Regions from separate parts of the Nonomuraea sp. NPDC050328 genome, predicted to be linked through region 2. Evidence: riboswitches for the same ligand, from Rfam matches in the RefSeq annotation. Region 2 holds a riboswitch; each other region holds the start of a gene.

Region 1 (4,204 bases), on a different contig from region 2:
GTGTACTCGGTGGACAGCCAGACCGAGACCGGCTTGATGCCGCCGGCGAAGTAGGAGGCGGCCGGTGAGGCGATGACCATGAAGCGGTACTGCTTGGACGGGTAGTTCACGCCCAGCCCGACCTGGGTGGCGATGATGAAGGGCCGCAGGTAGAGCGAGTGGCCCTCGGTGGTCGGCACCCAGTCGCGGTCGGTCTGGACGAGCAGTTCGAGCGCCTCGACGAAGGTCTCCTCGGGCACCTCGGGCATGGCCATGCGGGCGCAGGACTTGTTGAAGCGCGCCGCGTTGGCGTACGGGCGGAAGGCCACGATGGAGCCGTTGCTCTGGCGGTAGGCCTTGAGCCCCTCGAAGAGCTCCTGCGCGTAGTGGAAGACCGAGGTCGCCGGGTCGAGCGTCAACGGCCCGTACGGCTCGAGCCGCGCGTTGTGCCAGCCGAGCTCCTCGGTGAAGTCGATCGAGATCATGTGGTCGGTGAAGTGCTGACCGAAGCCGGGCGCCGCGAGTATCTGGTCGCGCTCGGCCGCGGTGCGCGCGCGGTCGGAGAGTTGCACGTCGAAGCTGAGCGTCATGGCGGAGTCCTTCTTTCGCGAGGCGGGCTTATGTCCAGTATCTGGGATGTAGCGGCATCTATACCAAAAACGCCTGGTGGCTGCGGCCACCAGGCGTTCGTAGGGCAGGCAGGCCGGAGCGCGAAGGGCGCCCGGCCGGGTACGGCTAGGCGCCGCCGGCTACTCGTGCGGTGATGTCGTCACCGATCTCCTGGGTGCCGCGCACCCGGCCGCCGCTCCGCTCGAGGATGTCGGCGGCGACGGCCTGCTCGACGCGCTCGGCCTCGGCGGTCAGCCCGAGGTGCTCGAGGAGCATGGCGATGGAGAGGATGGTCGCGGTCGGGTCGGCCTTGCCCTGGCCGGCGATGTCGGGCGCGCTGCCGTGGACGGGCTCGAACATGCTCGGCGCGGTGCGGTCGGGGTTGACGTTGCCGCTGGCGGCCAGGCCGATGCCACCGGCGATGGCGGCGCCGATGTCGGTGATGATGTCGCCGAAGAGGTTGTCGGTGACGATCACGTCGAAGCGGCCTGGGTCGGTGACGAAGAACATCGAGGCGGCGTCGATGTGCTGGTAGTCGGTGGTGACCTCGGGGAAGTCGGCGGCGACCCGCTTGACGGTGCGGGCCCACAGGTCGCCGGCGAAGGTGAGGACGTTGGTCTTGTGGACCAGGGTGAGCTTCTTGCGGGGCCGCTCGGCGGCCTTGGCGAAGGCGTAGCGGACCACGCGCTCCACGCCGAAGGCGGTGTTGAGCGACTCCTGGGTGGCGATCTCGTGCGGGGTGCCCTTGCGCAGCACGCCGCCGGCGCCCGCGTAGAGGCTCTCGGTGCCCTCACGGACGACCACCATGTCGATGTCCTCCGGCGTGACGCCGGCCAGCGGCGTCTCGACGCCCGGGAACAACTTCACGGGCCGGAGGTTGACGTAGTGGTCGAGCTCGAAGCGGAGCTTGAGCAGCAGGTCGCGCTCCAGGACGCCCGGCGGCACGCTGGGGTCGCCGACCGCGCCGAGCAGGATCGCGTCGTAGCCGCGCAGCTCGTCGAGAGTGGCGTCGGGCAGCACTTCGCCGGTGCGGTGGTAGCGAGCGGCACCCAGGTCGTAGTGGGTGGTCTCGATCTTGACACCGGTCGCGTTGAGGACCTTCAGTCCTTCGGCGACGACTTCGGTGCCGATCCCGTCTCCGGGGATCACGGCCAGACGAATGTTGCGCGACTCCATGAGAACGTACCCTACCCCCCTGTCTCGCCCTGCGAACAACCGATCTCAAAAGGCGGACACGGCTTTTTGTCCGATTTGCGACCTTTTGACCCTTTCGTTAGAGTCCCACGAGCCTAATCCGTCACGTCCGTGACAGAGCCGGGGACCCACCTTTCTTCATGGGGCGAATCCCTTCGTGTAGGGCCGACTTCCAGGCCCGAGCCCGTCAGCTAACCCGGTCGGCCGCGTGGAAGGACCCTCCCCTGTCTCGCCTCGTTCTCGCCGCCCTCGCCCTCCCGCTGGCGCTCGCCGCCACCCCGGCCCCGGCCCACGCCTCGGCCGGCGCGGGCAGCACGCCGGAGAAGGCCGCCAGCATCACACTGGACGCCGCCCAGGTCAAGGAGGTGCGCGACCGGGCCGTCAAGCCGCCCGCCTGGAAGAAGGCCCTCACCTACGCCATGTCCAAGCGGGGCGTGCCGTACGTCTGGGGCGGGACCTCCGACCGCGGCTACGACTGCTCCGGACTCATGCTCCGCGCCTACGAGAGCGCGGGCATCGAGCTGCCCCGCACCGCGGCCCAGCAGTACTCCGCCTTCGGCAGGAAGATCTCCTGGAAGGAGCTCAAGCCGGGCGACATGGTCTTCTTCTCCGGCCTCGGGCACGTGGGCATGATCAGCCGCCCCGGGTACATGGTGCACGCCCCGCACTCCGGTGACGTGGTCAAGGAGGAGCGGCTCAGCGGCTGGCGGCGCGGCGCCTTCGTCGGCGCGGTCCGGCCCGACCCCAAGGGCGTCGCGCTCTGGGCGGCCCTGCTGAAGCAGAAGGCCAAGCCCGCCGAGACGATGCCTACCGCGAGCCTCTGAGCTCGAAGATCAACTCCCAGGCCCGGGCCTTGGCGTGGGCGACCGCGCCCAGCAGCACCCCGCTGTCGCCCAGCGCGCTGGCCACCACCTGGGGCCGCAGAGGCCCCAGCTCGGCGATCCGCCGCTGGATGGAGCGCCCGAGCAGGTCGAGGTTGTGCCCGACGCCGCCGGTGAGCACGATCACCTCCGGGTCGAGCACGGCCGCCACCGCGACCAGCAGCCCGCCGATCCGCCGGCCCTCGCCGTCGACCACCGACAACGCGACCGGGTCGCCCCCTGCCGCGGCGGCGAAGACCTCGCGGGCGCTGTCCAGCCGCAGCCCGGCGGCCTGGGCGGCGCGCACCACGCCGGGCGCGGCGGCGACCGTCTCGGTGGCGCCGCGCTCCAGGGTCTCGTCGCCCTCGGGCGCCTCGGCGGCCGGCAGGTAGGACACCTCGCCGGCCGCTCCGCGGGCGCCGACGTAGAGCTCGCCGTTGATGACGATGCCCATCCCGACGCCGGTGCCGACCGAGACCAGCGCGAAGTTGGCCTTGCCGCGGCCCTCGCCGTACGCCATCTCGCCGACCGCGGCGAGGTTGATGTCGTTCTCGATGACCAGCTCGACGCCGAGCGCGGCGGCCAGCCGTTCGCCCAGGTCAGGACCGGGCAGGTTGGGGGCGAGGGAGAGCAGCCCGGCCGCGGGGTCGTAGACGCCCGGCGCCCCGACCACCGCGCAGGCGATCGAGGACCACTCGACCCCGGCCTCGGCGGCGGCCTGCCGGGTCAGCTCGGCCACGCAGGCGGCCAGCTCGGCGGAGGTGCGGGCGGTGTTGCGTGCGTCGGTCCGCCCGACGAAGGCGGCCCGCAGGTCGGCGACGGCCACCCGGATCCAGTCGCGCCCGATGTCGATGCCCGCCACGTGCCGGGCGGCGGCGTTGAGGTCGTAGAGCGAGCTGACCGGCCCGGGCCGGCCCAGGACCTCGCCCACCAGGTGCACGAGGCCGTCCTCCTCCAGCCCGGCCAGCACGGCGGAGACGGTCGGTTTGGACAGGCCGGTCGCCTTCGCCAGGTCCGCGCGGGCGGCGGGACCGTGGGCGGCCAGCCGATCGAGGAGCTGCCGCTCGTTCAGCACGCGGAGCAGCCGCGGATTCCCCAGCACAGCGGAAGTCTAGCCAACGCGTTGATAGTAAATTACCTTTCTTACCAAATAGGAGAGGAGGGGCGATGCACCGCACAGCCGCCCTGGGAGCACTCTGCTTAGCCGCCGCCCTGCTGACCGCCTGCGGGTCCGGTACGGCAGGCCAGAACAGCGAGGCCGGCAAGACCAGCAAGATCGCGCTGTTCCTGCCGGAGTCCAAGACCACCCGGTACGAAGCCTTCGACCGCCCGCTGTTCGAGGCCAAGGTCAAGCAGCTCTGCCCCGACTGCGAGCTCCTGTACGGCAACGCCGACCAGGACGCCGCCAAGCAGCAACAGCAGGTCGAAGCCGCCCTGGCGCAGGGCGCGAACGTGATCGTCCTGGACGCCGTGGACGCCGGCGCGGTCGCGCCCCTGGTCAACCAGGCCAAGCAGCGCAAGGTCCCGGTGATCGCCTACGACCGGCTGATCTCCGGCATCGA
Region 2 (4,204 bases):
GAGCCCAGTTAGAGGAGTCGGAAGTGGCGCAGGGCACCGTCAAGTGGTTCAACGCGGACAAGGGCTACGGCTTCATCGCGGTAGACGGTGGTAAGGATGTCTTCGTCCATTACTCAGCGATCATGATGGACGGCTATCGGTCTCTCGAGCAGGGCCAGCGGGTCGAGTTCGAGATCACGCAGGGACAGAAGGGGCCGCAGGCCGAATCTGTCCGAGCGGTCTGACACACACACCTGGCCGGTGGTTCGTACGGCAACGCAGTCCGTGCGAACCGCCCACGAACGCGCGTGGCCGGGTCCGTTCCGGACCCGGCCCGAGCCCCGGCCTCCGGCGACCCGTCCCAGGTGAGGCACCCTCATGAGCAGCCGACTCATGGCGTCGGCTTGCACTCGACCGGGTAGAGTGCTAAACAGTTCGTTGGCACTCTCGATAGCAGAGTGCCAATGATGGATCGAGGCGATGGGGCCTGCCGCAGGGAGATGCAGGCCTATATGCCGTCGCGGGCTTCGGCTCGATCCCTTATGCAAACCACCCTGCATCTGGGAGGTCCAGCCTTATGGCAGCCAAGATGATCGCGTTTGACGAGGACGCCCGGCGCGGTCTCGAGCGCGGTATGAACCAGCTCGCCGACGCCGTCAAGGTGACCCTCGGCCCGAAGGGCCGCAACGTCGTTCTGGAGAAGAAGTGGGGCGCCCCCACGATCACCAACGACGGTGTGTCCATCGCCAAGGAGATCGAGCTCGAGGACCCGTACGAGAAGATCGGTGCGGAGCTCGTCAAGGAAGTCGCCAAGAAGACCGACGACGTCGCGGGTGACGGCACCACCACCGCCACCGTGCTCGCCCAGGCGCTGGTGCGCGAGGGCCTGCGCAACGTTGCCGCCGGCGCCAACCCGATGGCCCTGAAGAAGGGCATCGAGGCCGCCGTCGAGCGCGTCAGCGAGGAGCTCTCCAAGCTGGCCAAGGACGTGGAGACCAAGGAGCAGATCGCTTCGACCGCCTCCATCTCCGCCGCCGACCCCGAGATCGGCGCGCTCATCGCCGAGGCGATGGACAAGGTCGGCAAGGAAGGCGTCATCACCGTCGAGGAGAGCAACACCTTCGGCCTCGAGCTCGAGCTCACCGAGGGCATGCGCTTCGACAAGGGGTACGTGTCCGGTTACTTCGTGACCGACCCCGACCGGATGGAGGCCGTCCTCGAGGACCCCTACATCCTGATCGTCAACAGCAAGGTCTCCGCCAACAAGGACCTGCTCCCCGTTCTCGACAAGGTCGTGCAGTCCGGCAAGCCGCTGCTGATCATCGCCGAGGACATCGAGGGCGAGGCCCTGGCCACCCTGGTCGTCAACAAGATCCGCGGGCTGTTCAAGTCCGTCGCGGTCAAGGCGCCCGGCTTCGGTGACCGCCGCAAGGCCATGCTGAACGACATCGCCATCCTGACCGGCGGCCAGGTCATCGCCGAGGAGGTCGGTCTCAAGCTCGAGAACGCCACCCTCGACCTGCTCGGCCGCGCTCGCAAGGTCGTCGTCACCAAGGACGAGACGACCATCGTCGACGGCGCCGGTGACGCGGACCAGATCTCCGGCCGGGTCAACGAGATCCGCTCCGAGATCGACCGCACCGACTCCGACTACGACCGCGAGAAGCTCCAGGAGCGCCTCGCCAAGCTGGCCGGCGGCGTCGCCGTCATCAAGGCCGGCGCGGCCACCGAGGTCGAGCTCAAGGAGCGCAAGCACCGCATCGAGGACGCCGTTCGCAACGCGAAGGCGGCCGTCGAGGAGGGCATCGTCCCCGGCGGTGGTGTCGCGCTGCTGCAGGCCGGCGCCAAGGCGTTCGACAAGCTCGAGCTCACCGGCGACGAGGCCACCGGCGCGGCGATCGTGCGCAAGGCTCTGGAGGAGCCGCTCAAGCAGATCGCGGTCAACGCCGGTCTCGAGGGCGGCGTCGTGGTGGAGAAGGTTCGCAACCTGACCCCGGGTGAGGGCCTCAACGCCGCGACCGGCGAGTACGTCAACATGTTCGAGTCGGGCATCATCGACCCGGCCAAGGTGACGCGCTCCGCGCTGCAGAACGCCGCTTCCATCGCGGCGCTGTTCCTGACCACCGAGGCTGTCATCGCCGAGAAGCCGGAGAAGACCCCGGCTGCTCCCGGCGGCATGCCCGGCGGCGGGGACATGGACTTCTAAGTCCTGATCCACACGCTTCAGGCGGTCCCTTCGGGGGCCGCCTTTTGCGTGTGCGCTCTTGGTGTTCGCGGGATTTTACCTACCTTTATTTGGCATTTCGGTTGGAGTCCTATTACAGTCCCGCGTTACCGGACGGTTATCGGCCTTCAACGGGAAGGCGGCCGTCCGATCGTCGAGTCCCCCGTGCGCGGGGAGCCGGGGACCCAACTTTCTGGGGTGAATCCGCGACCCCGAGCAGAGTGCGGCCTGCTCGAAACCAGCGGTAGGGCGGCTTTCTCCTGGCCCGAACCCGTCAGCTAACCCGGTAGGCGTCCTAGGAGAGGACCGCCCCCAATTGGATCCGATCTCGGACAAGTTGTTCAAGGTCATCGAAGCTGAACTGCCGTACAGGGAGGAAAGCGGCGGCTATACCAAATACGGCGACTGGTATGGCGCGCACGTCGACGACTCGTACTCCTTCAAGACCGCCGCCTGGTGTGACATGTTCCTCGCCTGGGCCGCGGATCAGGCCGGGGTGGCCGAATACGCGGGACAGTTCGCGTATACGCCGGCGCATGCCAACTGGTTCCGGCAGCAGGGTGCTTGGAGCACCACGCCGGAGCCTGGGGCGTTCGTGTTCTACAACTGGAGCGGGTCGAAGTCGGTCGGCGGGATCAGTCATGTCGGCATCGTGGAGAAGGTCGCCGGGACCAAGATCCATACGATTGAGGGGAACGCGGACGGCGTTTACCTCAAGCGGAAGGTTCGCGACACCGGGACGGTGGTGGGGTATGGGTTGCCGCGGCTGGTGAAGGTCGACGGGGCCACCTACGAACAGACCCTCGCCGCAGCCGCCACTCCCGCAGCCACGCCGCCGCCCGCGGTCGCCGCCACGCCGGCCGCGTCAGCTCCTGCCCCCGAGCCCACCGCCGCATCGGCCGCCCCCGCTTCTCCCGGCTCAGCTCTCTCACCGATGTTCCTTGGTGCCGGTGAGGGGGCGGCGTTGCAGGCTGCTGTGCTGAGCCGTACTCCCGGAGCGGAGAACCTGCCGCCGGCGGATGCGGGCACGGTGGTGCTGGCCGGGGTGTTCCTGACCGCCCTCGTCACCCGGCGGTGGCAGCGCCGCCCGGGACGGCACCGGGCGGCCGGCGGGTCAATCGATGGGATGACCTCGGCCTCACCCGGCCGGAGCGGCAAGGTCGGCCGGCTGCGCGATGCCGGGCGGCGCCGCCGTACCTAGCCTGAAAACGTGGGGTCGCGGCCACCGCACTGGCCGCGGCCCCACTCAATCACTAGTGGTATACCATTGCGGCGTCTCCCCAGCCGTGATCAGAAGGAGCCCGCCCGGTGCTGCGAGCGAAGCCGTCCAAACTGGGCCTGGGCACGGCCCTGTCCGCGCTTCGCGCCAACGGCCGGTTCCGGCTGCTCTGGCTGTCGAACCTGTTCTTCTTCGGCGGCGTCTGGACCCAGACGCTCGTGCTCGGCTGGCTCGCCTACGAGACGACCGGGTCGGAGTTCCTGGTCGCGGTCTTCACCGCTGCGCGGCTGGCGCCGATGTTGCTGGGCCCGATCGCGGGCGCGGTCGCCGACCGGCACAACCGGGTCGGCCTCCTGATCATCGCCTGCGCCTGGGCGCTGGTCACCGCGGGTGCCGTGGCCGGGCTGGCCTCGTTCGACCTGCTGCCGTACTGGGCGCTGGTGGCGGGCGGCCTGGCCCTCGGGCTGGCGCAGTCGCCCTCGCAGCCAGCCCGCTCGTCCATGGTGCTCGACCTGGTCGGACGCGAGAACCTGAGCAACGCCAACGCCCTGAACACGATGGCCATGAACCTGCCCCAGGTGATCGGTCCGGCGGCCGGCGGCGCGCTGATCTCCACGCTGGGCGCGCCGGCCGCGTTGTGGATCTCGACCGCCTGGTACGGGCTCTCGCTGGTGTTGCTGATCCCGCTGCGCGGCCTGGGCGACCCGGTCCGGCACGAGCCCGAGCGCGTGCTGTCGATGATCACCGGCGGGTTCCGCGCCATCGCCCGCAACCGGCTGGCG
Region 3 (4,204 bases), on a different contig from region 2:
GATGCCGGCGATCGCACCGAAGATGAGACCGTCGACGATTCGGGCGACCAGGCGCTGCCACCACTCCGCCAGGGGCGCCGGGGCGCCGGGCGGCTGGAGGCCGACGGGCTGGCCGTAGCCCGGCTGGCCGTACGGCGTGGCGCCGTAGCCCTGCTGCTGGCCGTAGGCGGGCTGCTGTGCCCCGCCGTACTGCTGACCGTAGCCGGGCTGCTGGGCGCCGTACTGCGGCTGGGCGTAGCCGGGCTGGGTGCCGGGCGAGCCGTAGGGCTGCTGGGCGCCGTAGCCCTGCTGGCCGTAGTCGGGCTGCTGACCCGAGGCGGGCTGGCCGTAGGCCTGCTGGCCGGAGGTGGGCTGCTGCCCGTAACCCGGCTGGGACTGCTGGCCGTATCCCTGCTGACCCGCGGCCTGGCCGTAGTCGGGCTGCTGGCCGTAGCCGGGCTGGGACTGCTGTCCGTAGCCCTGCTGGCCGGAGGCGCCGTACTGCTGGCCCGAGGGCTGCTGGCCGTAACCCGGCTGACCGGGCTGCTGGCCGGAGCCTGACTGGGCCTGCTGGCCGTAGCCGGGCTGCTGGCCGTAACCGGGCTGGGACTGGGCCTGCTGGCCGTACCCCTGCTGACCCGAAGCGGCCTGCTGGCCGTAGTCGGGCTGAGCCTGCTGCCCGTAGCCGGGCTGCTGGCCGTAACCGGGCTGCTGGCCGTAACCGGGCTGGGACTGGGCCTGCTGGCCGTACCCCTGCTGACCCGAGGCGGGCTGGCCGTAACCCTGCTGGCCCGACGGCTGCTGCCCGTAGCCGGGCTGCTGACCGTAACCCTGCTGACCCGAAGCGGCCTGCTGGCCGTAGTCGGGCTGGGCCTGCTGGCCATAGCCAGGCTGCTGCTGACCGTAACCAGGCTGCTGGCCGTAGCCCTGCTGCTGGCCGTATGGCTGTTGCTGGCCGTACCCCTGCTGACCGTAGGGATCGCCGTCAGTGCGATACCCCACGACCGTCACGTCGGGGTCGGCCTCACCCGGGGCACGGCCCGGGTACTGCTGTCCGTATTCGGGAGCCCGGGGCTTGTCGTTCTCACCGGGATCATCCTGTGGATACGGCGGCTGTCCGGTGCTCACCGTGTCACCTCACTTCGAGTTCGCATGTGGCACATGTCAGGACACATGCTTGCTGCTGCCCAAGGTATCGGCATAGGTATCAACAATCACCTTTCCACTCGGTCAACAGCCGAGTCATTAGCCGCGAGATGCAGCAGCATGCGCGTGTTACCGAGGGTGTTGGGCTTGACGTGTTCGAGGTCGAGAAACTCCGCCACACCCTCGTCATACGAGGCCAGGAGCTCGGCATAGACCTCGGGCGAGACGGGCGTTCCCTGTATCGGGCGGAATCCGTGCCCGGCGAAGAAGTCGACCTCGAAGGTCAGGCAGAAGACCCTGCGCAGACCCAGTTCCACTGCGGTTCCGATGAGCGCTGACACGATCTTGTGGCCTACGCCGAGTCCACGATGATCGGGATCCACCGCGACCGTACGGATTTCCGCGAGATCCTCCCACAGGACATGCAACGCGCCGCATCCCACGACTTTTCCGTCATGTTCGGCGACCCAGAATTCCTGCACGTCCTCATAGAGCGTGACGGTGGCCTTCTCCAGCAATCGGGGCCCGGCTCCGGCATAGGTGTCGACGAGCATCTTGATCGTCCGGACATCGGCGGTCCTGGCACGACGGACGGTGATCTGCCTCTTGTGCAGCACGGGCTCGGCGACCTGCTCCATGACCCTTCAGCGTACCGACGCCTTTACGGCTGGGCCGTATCCCGGGCATGATCCTGTGGCGAACGTTTGGAGCGGTCCCTCCCGCCCCCAGGCTCACGAACGCACCAAACCACCGTAAACCCCGCAAAATGCCCGACTATGGCCGCAAGCACGTGATCCGCCCGTGATCCTTCGGATGCCAAACCTCAACGGAATTGGCAGTTCTGGTTGAGCACGAACTGATCGTGCACTAGTGTCCAGCGTCGATATCCCTTCGAGATCCCGCGAAGGGGTGCGCCCAATCCCCTCGTCGGGGGAACCGGGGAACCACAGCGCTCCCTCCCCGGGAGCGCGGGGGTGAATCCAGGTCTTCGGCCTGGTAGGGCTACTCCGGCCCGAACCCGGCAGCTAACCCGGTCGGCGCCCGAACAGGAGAGGTGGCTGGTTGGTGAAGCGCACGCGCGACCGTGGGGAGAAGACCGCGGGCGACGCCCGCCCTCCGGAACGCAGGAGACGTTTCGCCGTCGTCGCGACCGCGCTGGCGGCGCTCAGCCTCGCCCTCCCGCTCGGCCCCGCCACCGCCGACCCCGAGCCCAGCCTCAAGGAGCTGGCCGCGCGGGCGGAGAAGATGCACACCGAGATCGGTCAGCTCAGCGAGCAGTTCAACGGGCAGCGCGTCAAGCTGAAGACGGCCGAGAAGACCGCCGCGGCGGCGCAGAAGACGCTCTCCACCCGCCAGCAGGACCTCGCCGGCAAGCGGGCGCGAGCCGCCTCCCTGGCACAGAGCTCCTACATCTCCGGCGGCCTGGAGCGCACCTGGGCCTTCACCCAGTCGGGCGACCCCGGGCTCTTCCTCGACAACGTCGCCACCACCTCCGCGATCGAGGAGCAGCACAGCAACCAGCTCAAGGAGGTCTCCGTGGCCATCGCCGCCGCGGAGGAGGCCGAGCGGACCGCCTCGGCGCAGATCAAGGAGGTCAAGGCGCTGGTCGCCGACCTCGAGGAGCGCCGCGGGAAGATCACCAAGCTGGTCGCCAAGGTCGAGAGCGCCATCTACCGCCGCGCCCTGGGCCAGGCCGGCTCGCGGGGCCGCGCGACCCGGGTGGACCTGCCGATCATCGGCCAGGGCAAGGCCGCCGAGGCCGCCCGCTGGGCGCTCACCCAGCAGCTCAAGCCGTACGTCTGGGGCGCCGAGGGGCCCAACTCCTACGACTGCTCCGGCCTGGTGATGGCCGCCTACCAGCAGGTCGGCATCAGCCTGCCGCACTACACCGGCGACCAGTGGACCGCCGGCCGGCACATCTCCCGCGAGGAGCTGCGCCCGGGCGACCTGGTCTTCTTCTACAACGACCTGCACCACGTGGGCATCTACGTGGGCGGCGGCATGATGGTGCACGCGCCGCAGACGGGCGACGTGGTACGGCTGGCGCCGATCGGCAACCGCCCGTGGGCGGGCGCGGTCCGCATCGCCGACTGAGCCGACCGAGCCGACTGAGCCGACCGAGCCGACTGCATCGACGGCTGAGCCGGCCGAGCCGAGCGGACCGGTCCACCGCGAGCCCGGTCGTCGGATCAGATGAGCTGGCGACGCGCCGCCCAGGCGACCGCCTCGATCGCGGTCGCCACCCCGATACGGTCGCAGATCACCCGCAGCCGGCGCCGTACGGTCCGGCCGCTGACGTCGAGCCTTCGCCCCACCCTGTCCACGGTCACTCCCTTGGCCAGTTCGGCGAGCAGAGCCAGATCAGCGCGGCTCAACTCAACGCCTTCGGTGAGTAAATCCATCCGTAGCCTCCCCCCACAGCAGAAGCCCTCGGCGGCGTCTCGCCCGACGAAACCGTAAACGCATTCCGGAAAGGTCGTCAAGGTCGCCGATCCCCCCACTTGACCAGCGCCATTGACATGATCCACACAATGTGAACTACTCACGATATGTCGGCGTCTGTGCGGTCGCGATGAGCGCCTCGGCCCCTCCGGGTTTCGACCCAGCCGATCCCGGATTCCCGCCCGGCCCGTATCCCGCCTGCCGCGGCGGCGCCGGCCCCCGGTCCGGTCATGACCGCCGACATGACAACAGCCGGTACGGCAGGCCGTACCGGCTGTCGGGCGAACGGGTCAGTGCGTGGGCTTGACCAGCGGGAAGAGGATGGTCTCGCGGATGTTCTTGCCGGTGAACGCCATGATCATCCGGTCGATGCCCGCCCCCATGCCCCCGGTCGGCGGCATGGCGTATTCCAGGGCGGCCAGGAAGTCCTCGTCAAGCTGCATCGCCTCGAGGTCGCCCCCGGCGGCCAGCAGCGACTGCTCGGTGAGCCGGCGGCGCTGCTCGATCGGGTCGATCAGCTCCGAGTAGGCGGTGCCGAGCTCGGTGCCGAAACCGATGAGGTCCCACTTCTCGGTGAGCAGCGGGTTGTCGCGGTGCTGCCGGGTCAGCGGCGAGGTCTCCACCGGGTAGTCCATGA

What was found. Region 2 has a riboswitch for cyclic di-AMP ahead of ACIBG7_RS32105 (CHAP domain-containing protein). Riboswitches for the same ligand answer to the same signal wherever they lie in the genome.
Region 1: it holds a riboswitch for cyclic di-AMP, as region 2 does, so the genes downstream of both, ACIBG7_RS23845 (C40 family peptidase) here and ACIBG7_RS32105 (CHAP domain-containing protein) in region 2, are expected to answer to the same signal.
Region 3: it holds a riboswitch for cyclic di-AMP, as region 2 does, so the genes downstream of both, ACIBG7_RS17910 (C40 family peptidase) here and ACIBG7_RS32105 (CHAP domain-containing protein) in region 2, are expected to answer to the same signal.

The regions. Positions count from the first base shown of each region.
Region 1 covers NZ_JBITIW010000006.1:260,947-265,150, reverse strand. Annotated here, with positions in the region: gene ACIBG7_RS23855 (branched-chain amino acid aminotransferase) at 1-569, opposite strand, end outside; gene ACIBG7_RS23850 (3-isopropylmalate dehydrogenase) at 715-1,764, opposite strand; cyclic di-AMP (ydaO/yuaA leader) riboswitch at 1,865-2,003, shown strand; gene ACIBG7_RS23845 (C40 family peptidase) at 2,148-2,606, shown strand; gene ACIBG7_RS23840 (ROK family protein) at 2,590-3,744, opposite strand; gene ACIBG7_RS23835 (sugar ABC transporter substrate-binding protein) at 3,810-4,204, shown strand, end outside.
Region 2 covers NZ_JBITIW010000010.1:29,698-33,901, forward strand. Annotated here, with positions in the region: gene ACIBG7_RS32095 (cold-shock protein) at 24-224, shown strand; gene groL (chaperonin GroEL) at 557-2,185, shown strand; cyclic di-AMP (ydaO/yuaA leader) riboswitch at 2,346-2,512, shown strand; gene ACIBG7_RS32105 (CHAP domain-containing protein) at 2,520-3,404, shown strand; gene ACIBG7_RS32110 (MFS transporter) at 3,512-4,204, shown strand, end outside.
Region 3 covers NZ_JBITIW010000004.1:349,635-353,838, reverse strand. Annotated here, with positions in the region: gene ACIBG7_RS17920 (RDD family protein) at 1-1,107, opposite strand, end outside; gene ACIBG7_RS17915 (amino-acid N-acetyltransferase) at 1,194-1,763, opposite strand; cyclic di-AMP (ydaO/yuaA leader) riboswitch at 2,028-2,181, shown strand; gene ACIBG7_RS17910 (C40 family peptidase) at 2,191-3,219, shown strand; gene ACIBG7_RS17905 (LuxR C-terminal-related transcriptional regulator) at 3,315-3,500, opposite strand; gene lysX (bifunctional lysylphosphatidylglycerol synthetase/lysine--tRNA ligase LysX) at 3,858-4,204, opposite strand, start outside.